DNA from 3 places in the Citrobacter sp. FDAARGOS_156 genome. Region 2 is predicted to be linked to each of the others. Evidence: predicted binding sites of a transcription regulator. Region 2 holds the regulator's gene; each other region holds the start of a gene.

Region 1 (4,272 bases), 1.3 Mb from region 2:
TATCCGTGCCGAAGACAAACACTCCTACACCTCAGTTAACGATCTCGTCCTGCAAAATATCATTTACTGCCCGGAACGGCTGACGCTGAATGTCGGCTGGGAAAGCGCGATCCCAGGATTTAACGGCTCGCCGCGACAGCCCCACTGGCGGCTTGGCAGCGCGGGTATGTCCCAGGCCCGGCAGATAATTAGTCAGCTTGAACATGAGAGTAATCAGCGTGACCCGCTGGCTTTTGAAATGGCCGAGTTGCTGTTTGGGCAACTGGTGACTCATTTCAAACGGCACCGCTATGCCACGGATACGCTGCCAGCGACATCAAGTGAAACGTTGTTGGATAAGCTGATTACCGCGTTGGCCGGGAGTCATGAACATGCCTTTGCGCTGGATAAATTCTGTGAGCAGGAACAGTGCAGTGAGCGAGTTTTGCGTCAGCAGTTTCGCAGCCAGACAGGGATGACCATCAATCAGTATCTCCGCCAGGTACGGGTTTGCCATGCTCAGTATCTGCTTAAGCACAGTAGACTGATGATCAGTGAAATTTCTATGCGCTGCGGCTTTGAGGACAGTAACTACTTTTCGGTGGTATTTACGCGGGAAACCGGGATGACGCCGAGCCAGTGGCGTCATCTCAGTAGCCCGAATGATTAACTGGCCATCCCCAGACCGACAATATTTGCCGCGAGAATAATGACCACGCAGCCGAGACTCAGTACGCTGACCGGACGGCGGCCCGCGTTTTTCCACTCTTTCAGCACCAGACCAACAATACCGCCGCACAGGACATAGAAGCTCATGTGCAGCATCCAACTGACATAATCATACTGCGCCGGAATGCGAGCGTGGCCCCAGGCGTAGAAGAAGAATTGCAGATACCACATCAGGCCACCGAGCGCGGACAGTAGCACGTTGGTGATGATCAGCGGTTTGGCTAACGAGAAGTCGGCTTTTATCGAAAGATCTTTCACTTTTGCCAAACGAATAAAACAGAAGCCCAGGTTGACTAAAGCACCGCCGCCCATGATGACGACATAGCTTGGTAGCGCGACATACAGCGGATCAACACCCAGCGCGGCAGCTGCATCGTGCATGGGTTTCGCCGCGTTCATCGCAAAGGACATCCCGGCAGAGAAAATGCCGCACATTACCGCCAGCACCAGCCCCTTCTTCAGGTTGAACTCTTCTGCTTTGATGCCCATTTTACGTTCTTTCAACTGTCCTGCGCGGGTCACAATGCCCACGCCAATCAGCGCGACCAATACGCCCAGTAGCGTCATGCGCCCGCCATCGGTGCTGATCAGCACATCAAAGTTACCGTTGATGATAGGGGTCATTAGCGTGCCGACAATCAGGGTAATACCAATCGCAATACCAATCCCCATCGACATGCCGAGATAGCGCATGGTCAGGCCATAGTTGATATTACCGATCCCCCACATCGCGCCAAACAGAAATACCGGTGCCAGCGTGGAGAGGCTAAAAGAACTGAAGTAGGCCCAGAAGTTGGGAAGCAACATGGCGCTGATGGTCCATGGCAGGATAAGCCAGGAGACGACCCCGCCAACCGACCACATTGTTTCCCATGACCAATGTTTAACTTGTTTGAACGGGGCATAGAAACAGGCTGCGCTGGCTGCACCTATCAAATGCCAAAGAATACCCATCGTAATCGCGTTACTCATGACTGAATCCTCGTTATTTTTTATCGTCGGTCATAACCCCTCCGACACAACGAGTTTAAAAATTACGCAGATGATTAACCTTTTGACGATTGCCGCCTTTGTCCTCTTGTTGGCAATCATCACGTTAACTGGGTGATTTGGCTCACATCTTCAGTAATGGTGATGAATAATTAAGACCCTGTAAAAAGTACGGCATTGATAATCATTTTCAATATCATTTAATTAACTATAATGACCCAACTGCTTACGCGGCGTTAACACTGGCCGCCCGACAATACTGGAGATGATTATGAGTTATACACTGCCATCCCTGCCGTACGCTTATGATGCCCTTGAACCGCACTTCGATAAGCAGACGATGGAAATCCACCATACCAAACACCACCAGGCTTACGTAAACAACGCTAATGCTGCGCTGGAAAGCCTGCCTGAATTCGCGAGCCTGTCTGCTGAAGAGTTGATCACCAAACTGGATCAGCTGCCTGCGGATAAGAAAACCGTTCTGCGTAACAACGCTGGCGGTCACGCTAACCACAGCCTGTTCTGGAAAGGCCTGAAAACCGGTACCACGCTGCAGGGCGACCTGAAAGCGGCTATCGAACGTGACTTCGGTTCCGTTGACAACTTCAAAGCTGAATTTGAAAAAGCAGCAGCCACTCGTTTCGGTTCCGGCTGGGCGTGGCTGGTTCTGAAAGGTGACAAACTGGCTGTTGTTTCCACCGCTAACCAGGATTCCCCGCTGATGGGTGAAGCTATCTCTGGCGCTTCCGGCTTCCCGATCGTGGGCCTGGACGTTTGGGAACACGCTTACTACCTGAAATTCCAGAACCGTCGCCCGGACTACATCAAAGCGTTCTGGGACGTGGTGAACTGGGACGAAGCTGCTGCACGTTTCGCCGCGAAAAAATAAGTTCGACGCGTTAACTAAGCCCCTGCAAGCGATGCCTGCGGGGGCTTTTTTGTGATCAAAATCAATATAAAAACAATGATCCATTTAAATTGAAACAAGGTTTTATTATGCGAGTGGGATCACTTTTATAGTTTCTGCGAATGTCTATCTTCTTTTCATCAAGACGGGCGCATCTCAAAAGCAAGATGCAGTCGCCCATAAAAATTGCCCCATTTTTATGTCTACAGGTGATGGAAATGCAGATCAAACGTACGATAGAGAAAATCCCAGGCGGTATGATGTTGGTGCCGCTGTTTCTGGGCGCGTTGTGTCACACCTTTTCCCCCGGCGCCGGGAAATACTTCGGCTCATTTACCAACGGTATGATCACCGGTACGGTGCCGATTCTGGCAGTCTGGTTCTTTTGCATGGGGGCATCGATTAAGCTGAGCGCTACCGGAACCGTACTGCGTAAATCCGGCACGTTAGTGATAACCAAGATCCTGGTCGCATGGGTGGTAGCGGCGATTGCATCGCGCATTCTTCCTGAACATGGCGTGGAAGTGGGGTTCTTTGCCGGATTGTCCACGCTGGCGCTGGTGGCCGCAATGGATATGACTAACGGCGGGCTGTATGCCTCGATTATGCAGCAGTACGGCACCAAAGAAGAGGCTGGGGCGTTTGTCCTGATGTCGCTGGAGTCTGGCCCGTTGATGACCATGGTGATTCTGGGAACCGCCGGGATTGCTTCGTTTGAACCGCATGTATTTGTAGGGGCGGTATTGCCGTTCCTGATTGGTTTTGCGCTGGGTAATCTGGATCCTGAGCTGCGGGAATTCTTCAGTAAGGCCGTGCAGACGCTGATCCCTTTCTTCGCCTTCGCATTAGGTAACACCATTGATTTGAGCGTGATTGCACAGACCGGCGTACTGGGTATTCTGCTGGGCGTGGCGGTGATTATAATCACCGGTATCCCGCTGATTATTGCCGATAAACTGATTGGCGGCGGCGATGGTACGGCGGGAATTGCGGCGTCCAGTTCTGCTGGCGCGGCCGTTGCCACGCCGGTGCTGATTGCGGAAATGGTTCCGGCGTTCAAACCCATGGCGCCGGCGGCAACCTCTCTGGTGGCGACGTCAGTGATTGTAACCTCCATCCTCGTGCCGATTATCACCTCCATCTGGTCGAAAAGAGCCAAAGCCAGAGCGGCGGCAATCGATATACGCAACGCGGTGAAGTAACGTGATTAAGCCGGATGGTTTGCACCATCCGGCTTAACCGTTTTAACCCTTGATTACAAACACCTCATCAATTGTTCGACACTCACTTTCATTCAACTCCCCGCCTGCATTACGTGAAACCCCGGTGCAATAGCCAAACTTACGCGATACCACGGTTTTGATGGTGGTGACGAAATCCTCACCGATGGCGTAGATGGACATGTAGGTGCCAATCTGGTCCTGAATATCGCGAAGTGCAGCCAGATCCCCCTGCTTGAAGGCTTCTCGTGCGCTGACAAACAGCTCCGGCATGACGTTGTTTAATCCTGAAATAACCCCTGCGCCGCCTGCCAGCAGGTTAGGAATATAGTATTCGTCATAGCCGGATAGCACGGCAAAATCTTCGCGTACGGCGCGGGTGGTCTGGATCATGCTGCGGGTGTGGGACTGGCAGTCGACGGTATCTTTGATGCCTGCGAAGTT
Region 2 (4,272 bases):
GCCTACACCTGCGGTGTAGCCTTTTCCCAGCACGTTGCCCGCCATCATCTCCCCGGCGACGAACAGATTGCGACTTGGACGCCCGGCAAAATGCACTGCGGCGTGTTCATTCACCTTTAACCCCAGGTAGGTGAAGGTGATCCCCGGACGTAAGGCATAGCCATAGTAAGGTGGCGTATCCAGTGGTCGCGCCCAATGTGTTTTTGCCGGTGTCAGATTTTGTGTTGCACAGTTATCCAGAGTGGTGTGGTCAAAGTGGCCTGGCAGGCAGGCGCTGTTGTACTGCATGACAGTATGGGTAAAGCGCTCAGTATCCAGTCCCAACTGGCGTGCCAGCTCTGCTAACGTAGTGGCCTGTGCGCCTGGAAAAACCGGGGGCATGAAGTGACCGATGGCTTTACTGTCGATAATGGAGTAACCAATTTGCCCGGGCTGGTGGGCGACCAGACGTCCCCAGATGGCATAACGTTTGGGCCAGAAATCCTCGCCTTCATCATAAAATCGTTCTGCATCGCGGTTCACTACGATGCCAAGCGAAACACAGTCCACGCGGGTGCAAATCCCGCCGTCATATAAGGGGGCCCGGGCATCAATCGCCACGCAGTGTGACTGGGAGGGGTCGCCGATGATGTCCGCGCCGGCATCGATCATAAATTTGAGCAGTACGCCCTGATTAAAGCGCGTGCCACGAATGAGGAAGTTATCCGCAGGCCATTCACCGCGGGCGTTCTCACCCCAGGCTTCTCGCAGCCATTCGCGGTTAGATTCAAACCCGCCAGCGGCAAGCACGCAGGTCTTTGCCGGAATGCGCTCTGCACCAGCCAGCGCCGCTACGAACTCGCCGTTGTGCAATTCAAGCGCCTGTACCGGGGTGTTATAGCGGATTTGCACGCCTAACTTTTCTGCGCTGCGATAATAGGCATTCACCAGGGCTTTCCCGCCGCCCATAAAAAAGGCATTGGTTCGCGCCACGTGTAGAGCGCCTGAGAGTGGAGGTTGAAAATTGACGCCGTGCTGGCGCATCCAGTCGCGACACTGTGATGAGGTACGGATCACCAGACGTGCCAGGGCTTCGTTGGTATTTCCTTCCGTTACGCGCAGCAGATCTTGCCAATACTCCTCTTCTGGATAGCTCTCCACCAGTACATCCTGTGGCGCATCATGCATACAGCGTAAATTACGCGTGTGTTGGGAGTTTCCTCCGCGCCATTCACGCGGGGCTGCCTCAAGCAACAGTACCGAAGCGCCTTGCTCCCGGGCGGTTAAGGCGGCACATAGTGCAGCATTGCCGCCGCCAATCACCAGAACATCAACCATCGCATACTCCATTACCACTTAACCAATTGTTAAGTTTGTAATTAAAATGTATACGAGTAAGTTGTGTGGACGCTATGACGCGATGCTAAACAGCCCTTTAATTATTGTAAAGGATCGCACCTGGCCAGTGTCCAGATTCCACCAGTTGATGCATCACTTTGGCTAGTACCACACGGGCAGCGAGACCTGCTGGGGTGAGTTCATCGTCAGAAAGGCTGACCAAAAAGTTGGGGCGGCTAAGTATGGGATTATGGATGCCAATCACTCTTAATGTCTCTTTATCGAGATGGGAAATTGCCGCACCGGGCTGAAGTGTTGCACCGATTCCGCTGCGAACGGCGTGCATCAGTAGCGTCAGGCCGTCAATTTCTGTCGCGATCTCAATGTTCAGCGCATGCTCCTGGCTGATAGCATCCAGTCTGCCGCGCAGACCATGTCCTGGGCTTGGCATTATCAATGGAATACGTGCCAATTGGGCTGGAGCAATATTGTCATCGGTAATATCAGCCAGTAGGGCATGAGTACCAATTAAAAATAGCCGTTCTTCGAGAATCGGTCTGGCGCTCCAGCGCAGGATCTTTTCTTTTTGAAATACCACCGCCAGATCAATCTGGCGGGTATTAATCATTCGTTCCAGGTTACCAGAGAGGCTTTCCACCACATGCAGGCGGACATCACTATAGCTTTCCCGCATGGCGTTGATGAAAGGCATCCCAAGAACGGAAGCAGTACTGGGGGCCATGCCGACGCTGACGTGCCCGGAAAGTCTGGCCTCCCGTGCGGCGAGGATCGCATCGTCTGCGTGACGGAGCGCCAGCTGTGCCTGGGCGTAAAATGCCAGTCCAGCGCTGGTGGGCGTCACGCCACGCGAGGTACGTTGCAGCAGACGTATGGCGAGTTCGTTTTCCAGGCGGGTCATTTGCTGGCTGAGCGCCGAAACACCGATACTGAGGTCGAGCGCCGCGCTACCCATGCTGCCGGTTTCTACAATGCGCACAAAATAACGTAGCTGGCGAAGTTCCATTTCGACTCTCCGGAAGGGACAATTGCTTTTTACATTAAAGCAACACAAGAGTGGAGGGAAGGGGAAACACGCTGATAACGCGCATAAAAAAAGCCAACCGGATGGTTGGCTTTTCAGAGAGCATTACATTACTTGCCGTCGTGCGCGTGCTCATCTTCGCGGCAATCGCCTTCAGCGCAGTGACCGTACAGATAGAGGCTATGGTTAGTTAAACGAATGCCATGTTTAGCCGCAATCTCACGTTGACGCGCTTCGATGGAGTCATCGCTGAACTCGACCACTTTGCCGCAGTCAAGGCAAATCAGGTGATCGTGATGATGCTGTTGAGTCAGTTCGAAGACGGATTTACCACCTTCAAAATTATGGCGGGTCACGATACCGGCATCATCAAACTGGTTCAGCACGCGATACACGGTCGCCAGACCAATTTCTTCACCCATGTCGATCAGGCGTTTGTATAAGTCTTCCGCACTGACGTGATGGTTATCCGGTTCCTGAAGAACTTCCAGAATCTTTAAACGAGGAAGCGTTACTTTCAGGCCAGCCTTCTTTAATGCGGTATTGTTGTCAGTCATGCGGAATCTGTCCTGTAGCTAAACGGTTCACTTCATTAACAGAAGTGACAGAAATTGCACTTGAGATAATGCGTATCATTATAGAACTGCCATGCCTAAATGAAAACTGCAAGTCTCTGGCAAATATTGTTAATCAAAACGTGGTATCACCAACAAACACACTGTGCAATACCCGATTGGCATCCAGCCATTGTACAGGGTCAGGCGAAAAAGTTACAAATTTGTAGCAATTATTTTGATTGGTTCTATCTATTGATGCGGCGCAGATGAATATCTACGCCGCACGAAATCAGGCATTGATGATTTCGTCGAGGTGCAGCTCTTCAGAGATCTGCTTAACCCATTTTTCTACGCGTTCAGCGGTCAGTTCCGGCTGGCGATCTTCATCGATAGCCAGACCGACAAAGTGGTCGTCATCTGCCAGACCTTTAGACGCTTCAAAATGGTAACCCGCCGTTGGCCAGTGGCCGACGATGGTGGCGCCGCGCGGCTCAATGATGTCACGGATGGTGCCTAACGCATCACAGAAATATTCTGCGTAATCTTCCTGGTCGCCACAGCCGAACAATGCCACCAGTTTACCGTTAAAATCAATGTCTTCGAGAGTAGGGAAGAAGTCGTCCCAGTCGCACTGCGCTTCACCGTAGTACCAGGTTGGGATGCCGAGCAGCAGAATGTCATACCCTTCCAGGTCTTCTTTGCTGCTTTTTGCAATGTCATGTACATCGGCAACGTCTTTACCAAGCTGTTTTTGAATCATTTTTGCGATATTTTCGGTATTACCGGTGTCGCTGCCGAAAAAGATGCCAGTGATTGCCATGAGTAAAATAACCTCTTGAAACTTATTGAAATGGTGGTGGCGCATTGCCCACGGATAAGGGCAATCATAGCAGAACAGTCAGGCATGCGGAAACAGCAAACACGCAGGACTGCACTCTGTGCTACACGATTTATGATTTAGAGCAGAAATTCAGACTAAGCCTGACCGCGCAATGCGGTGAGTTGGTTCATCAGCATCTCTTCGATGAGTTCACTGCGACTCATGTTGCGTGCCTCGGCCAGCTCGTTCAGAGCGTCAACGGCATCGGCGTTCAGTTTCAGTTCGACACGCTTAAGCCCGCGAACTTTGTCGCGTTTAAGCTGATTACGTTTGTTAATACGTAACTGTTCATCACGCGAGAGCGGATTAGTTTTGGGTCGTCCCGGGCGACGCTCCTGCGCGAACAGATCTAATGTCGTACGGTCCGTTTGTTCTTTGGCCATGATCTTGGTGACTTCGGGGAAACAATCAGCCAGGCGTCCGCCCGGATGGATAGCGCGCCATAATACATCAGCAGGGGAGGCGCGCCAACGCCC
Region 3 (4,272 bases), 660 kb from region 2:
CGTTCGGCCCCATAATGGCGTGGACTTCTCCGGGGCGAATCTCAAGACTCAGCCCACGCAGAATCGCCTTATCTTCCACACTGACCTGTAAATCTTTAATGCTTAACATGTGCTTTCCTTAAATTTTAGCCGACGCTGTGTTCAAGACTTATGGCGAGAAGTTTTTGCGCTTCCACAGCAAATTCCAGCGGCAGCTCAGAGAACACGTCTTTACAGAAACCATTGACGATCATCGAGATAGCATCTTCTTCGCTGATCCCACGTTGCAGGCAGTAAAACAGCTGATCTTCGCCAATACGCGAGGTCGTCGCTTCATGTTCAAGCTGAGCGCTGTTGTTACGGCACTCCACATACGGGAAAGTATGCGCCCCACAGTCCGCCCCGATCAGCATCGAGTCACATTGGGTATAGTTGCGGGCGTTAGTGGCGGTAGGCATAATTTTCACTAAGCCGCGGTAGCTGTTCTGGCTATGTCCGGCAGAAATCCCTTTCGAGATAATGGTCGATTTCGTGTTCTTGCCAATGTGGATCATTTTGGTGCCGGTATCGGCCTGCTGATGACCGCTGGTCAGCGCAACGGAGTAGAATTCGCCGATCGAATTATCACCGCGCAAAATGCAGCTCGGGTACTTCCAGGTAATGGCTGAACCGGTCTCTGACTGCGTCCATGACATTTTGCTGTTTTCGCCTTCACACAGCGCACGTTTGGTCACGAAATTCAGGATGCCGCCGGTATTGCCATCGCCGGGGAACCAGTTTTGTACCGTTGAATACTTTACCTCAGCATCTTTATGGATGATCACCTCAACCACCGCCGCATGCAGTTGGTAACTGTCACGCACCGGCGCCGAACAACCTTCGATATAGCTGACGTAACTCCCCTCATCCGCCACCAGAATCGTGCGTTCAAACTGTCCGGTTTTTTCTGCATTGATACGGAAATAGGTCGACAGTTCCATTGGGCAACGCACGCCTTTCGGCACATAAATAAACGTGCCGTCTGATGCTACCGCCGCATTCAGCGCGGCAAAGAAATTGTCATTCCCCGGGACGACGGTACCGAGGTATTTTTTTACCAGTTCAGGATGATCGTGGATGGCTTCGCCGAACGAGCAGAAAATAATACCCTGTTCCGCCAGCTTATCGCGGTAGGTCGTTGCGACTGACACCGAATCGAAAATGGCATCCACCGCCACCTCTTTGCCTTCACGGACCGGTACGCCAAGCTGCTCGAACGCGTCCTCAACCTCTTTGCTTAAAAATGCATTCGCGCCCGTTTGTTGCACCGCTCCCGGTTCAGAGGCGCAGGTTTCATCACAATTACCGCAAGAAGGTGCAGAGTAATAGCTGTAATCCTGGTAGTTCAGTTTGTCATAGTGCGCTTTTAGCCAGTGTGGTTCTTCCATCGTCAGCCACGCGTTAAACGCATTCAGACGGAATTCCAGCATCCAGTCGGGTTCATTTCGTTTTGCCGAAATCGCGCGCACGACCTCTTCGTTGATCCCTTTGGCCAGCTCATCGGTTTTGAGTTGGGTAAAGAACCCCTCTTTGTAATTGAGGTGCCCGCCAGCCCAGGTGTTGACATCGTCAGTTGCTTCAGTATTACGAGACATAGTACCGCCTATACCCCAAAGCTTTCGCCACAGCCACATTCGTTCTGGGCTTTCGGGTTATGAAATTTAAATAACTGATTTAATCCTTCACGCACGAAATCGACTTCAGTTCCATCGATAAACGGCATCGCCTGTAACGGGACATAAAGTCTGGCGCCCTCTGTTTCAAAGAGCAGATCGTCTTTCTCAGGTTGCTTGACGGTGTCCAGCACATAGCCAAATCCCGCGCACCCGGTTTGTTTCACGCCTAACCGCACACCCAACATATCGGGTTGCCTTGCCACCAGTTCACGGATATGCGCCGCTGCCGCTGGCGTTAACGTCAGCCCGCGCCACGCAAAATCGTTGGGATTAAATGTTCCTGAATGCAATTCCATAGGGTTACCTCGAGTCACTAGCTTTTAAGCTATAACACCATGTTAGTGATAATGATTATCACTTCAACCCCTCAACAGCAGGGGCATTCGGGTTAACCGCCCTTTTTGACGACTTTTATTAAGCATAGACCCTGCGGCGAGGGTTAACAGGGATGGATTTTTTTATTCAATACATTGATTAATAATAGATTATGAATGTGTAATCGTTCCGGCAGGTCAAATGCTAAAAGATGTATAGATAATGTCTATTTAAGGGATAGGTGGGGATGACTACGGGGGAGCAATACGGCCCAAAGCGCATGTGGGCCATAAAAAACCCTTAAGTCTGCTTGCTGGCAGGCTTAAGGGTTCCGGCCCCATCCGGCGCTTATCTCCGGCACTCACAATGGCTTAGCTCTTGAAGGGGCGATCAGAAGAATCTCATACACTGATAAATTTTTTTTAACACAAATTGCGCTTTGACTATTTGATAAACACACTCAATCACATAGTTAGCACTGTGTCTCATTCAGTGCGTCCAGCAACAGTCGCAACCCCGCAGGCTGGTGATCGCGGGAAAGATATAAACCATAAATCGGCAGGCGTTTAGGCTGTAGTTGGGGTAGAAGTCGTATTAATCTCCCCTGCGCCAGCCCTTCTCTCGCCTCCTGCTCAGGTACCAACGCAATCCCCATCCCCGCCAGGGCGGATTCACATAGCAGTGACGAGATACCGGCGCTTAAATTACCTTTAATGGCCACAGTGACAGCTTGCCCTTGCGCATCCAGAAAATGCCATGACTTTCCGGCGAATCCGCTGTAATAAAGGCAATTATGCTGCGCAAGATCGTCGACGTTTTTTGGGATGCCATGCTGGTTAAGATAATCCACGGAGGCACATAACACCGATTCACAATCCCCTAAGCGCCGGGCAATCGTTCCAGGTTCGGGGTTTTCCGTGATGCGGATCGCCACATCGATACGCTCTCCAACCAGGCTTACCGGTTGATTGTTGATCTCAACTTCAATGCGGAGGTCAGGATAGCGAGCAAGAAACGCGGGCAGCACCGGCGCCAGAATATGTATGGCGGTAAAATGTGCACACGCCACACGTAGCGTGCCCGATGGAGTTTGCGCGAGCCCGGCGGCACCGATATCTCGCGAAAGCTGTGCCAGGGTGCGGGTTTTCACCAATGCCTCTTCACCGGCAGGCGTGATTGTCAAGCGCCGTGACGAACGATGGATAAGCCGCGCCCCGGTCCACTTTTCCATCTCATCCAGATAGCGACTGACCATCGGCCGGGAAAGCCCCAGCGCGCGCGCGGCGGCACTCAAACTGCCTAAATCACAGATATGGTTAAAAACTGTTGCCGCCATGACTCTGTCCATTGCATCCCATCCGATCGTTTTATGAAACTCAGCATGTCCTGATATGGGAATTCTAACAGATCCGAATTTCCTTAAAATACGGGAACGATCAAAAGACAATGTCCTGCACAAGGTTCCCCGTTATGAAAATCAATACACTGGCTATGCTGTTACCCCTGTTTGCCTCTTCGGCATTTGCCGCTCCACTACAGTTGGATGTCTACAATCCGCAGGAAAAGGCTATTTTCCCGGTCTCTTCTACGCTGGTGTCCGGCCCGAAAGAAGCGATTTTGTTTGATGCCCAATTCAGCACCAAAGACAGTGAAAAACTGGTGCAACTGATTCGCACCAGCGGTAAGACGCTGAAAGCCATTGTGATCACGTCTGGCGATCCGGATTTCTACTTTGGCCTTGAGCCACTTGTCAAAGCCTTCCCCGGTGTCAAGGTGTTGGCTACGCCGCACGTGGTGGATCATATTCGTGCCACCAAAGAAGCCAAATTACAGTTCTGGAGCCCACAGATGAAAGATGGTGCGCCAACATCGCTCACTGTACCGCAGGCCACCACGCAAACACGCTTTACGGTTGATGGCGAAACGCTCGAATTACGCCATCCTAATGACTATGCGGCGTATGTCTGGATCCCGGCGAACCGCGCCATCATTGGCGGAACCGGTATCGCTTCAGGTATTCACGTCTGGACAGCGGACACGCAGTCATCGGCAGAGCGCACGGCATGGCGAAACGTGCTGAGTGAAATGCAGCAATTACATCCCACTCAGGTGATTCCCGGTCATTATATTGGTGAACGCCCGACGGGTGATAAAGCGATTCACTTCACCCAGGATTATTTGCAGTCGTTTGAGCAGGCGCTGGGCGCGAAAAAAGGTTCAGCCTACGTGATAAAAACAATGACCGCAGCATGGCCGGGCCTTG

What was found. Region 2 encodes Fur, which represses iron uptake genes when iron is present. Its sites were predicted from a motif close to ATAATAATGAGAACNACTATCAA; they were not measured.
Region 1: sodA (superoxide dismutase [Mn]) is a predicted target of Fur. The motif match lies at 1,876-1,898, and genes of this name have one in related genera.
Region 3: sufA (Fe-S cluster assembly scaffold SufA) is a predicted target of Fur. The motif match lies at 2,030-2,052, and genes of this name have one in related genera.

Annotation. Positions count from the first base shown of each region.
Region 1 covers NZ_CP014030.2:465,034-469,305, forward strand. Annotated here, with positions in the region: gene rhaR (HTH-type transcriptional activator RhaR) at 1-649, shown strand, start outside; gene rhaT (L-rhamnose/proton symporter RhaT) at 646-1,680, opposite strand; gene sodA (superoxide dismutase [Mn]) at 1,970-2,590, shown strand; gene kdgT (2-keto-3-deoxygluconate transporter) at 2,827-3,810, shown strand; gene AL515_RS02300 (dihydrodipicolinate synthase family protein) at 3,853-4,272, opposite strand, start outside.
Region 2 covers NZ_CP014030.2:1,731,549-1,735,820, forward strand. Annotated here, with positions in the region: gene tcuA (FAD-dependent tricarballylate dehydrogenase TcuA) at 1-1,317, opposite strand, end outside; gene tcuR (tricarballylate utilization LysR family transcriptional regulator TcuR) at 1,415-2,341, opposite strand; gene fur (ferric iron uptake transcriptional regulator) at 2,470-2,916, opposite strand; gene AL515_RS08410 (ryhB-regulated fur leader peptide) at 2,909-2,995, opposite strand; gene fldA (flavodoxin FldA) at 3,206-3,736, opposite strand; gene ybfE (LexA regulated protein) at 3,892-4,179, opposite strand.
Region 3 covers NZ_CP014030.2:2,387,769-2,392,040, reverse strand. Annotated here, with positions in the region: gene sufC (Fe-S cluster assembly ATPase SufC) at 1-109, opposite strand, end outside; gene sufB (Fe-S cluster assembly protein SufB) at 126-1,613, opposite strand; gene sufA (Fe-S cluster assembly scaffold SufA) at 1,622-1,990, opposite strand; gene AL515_RS11570 (LysR family transcriptional regulator) at 2,482-3,357, opposite strand; gene AL515_RS11565 (Vmh family MBL fold metallo-hydrolase) at 3,480-4,272, shown strand, end outside.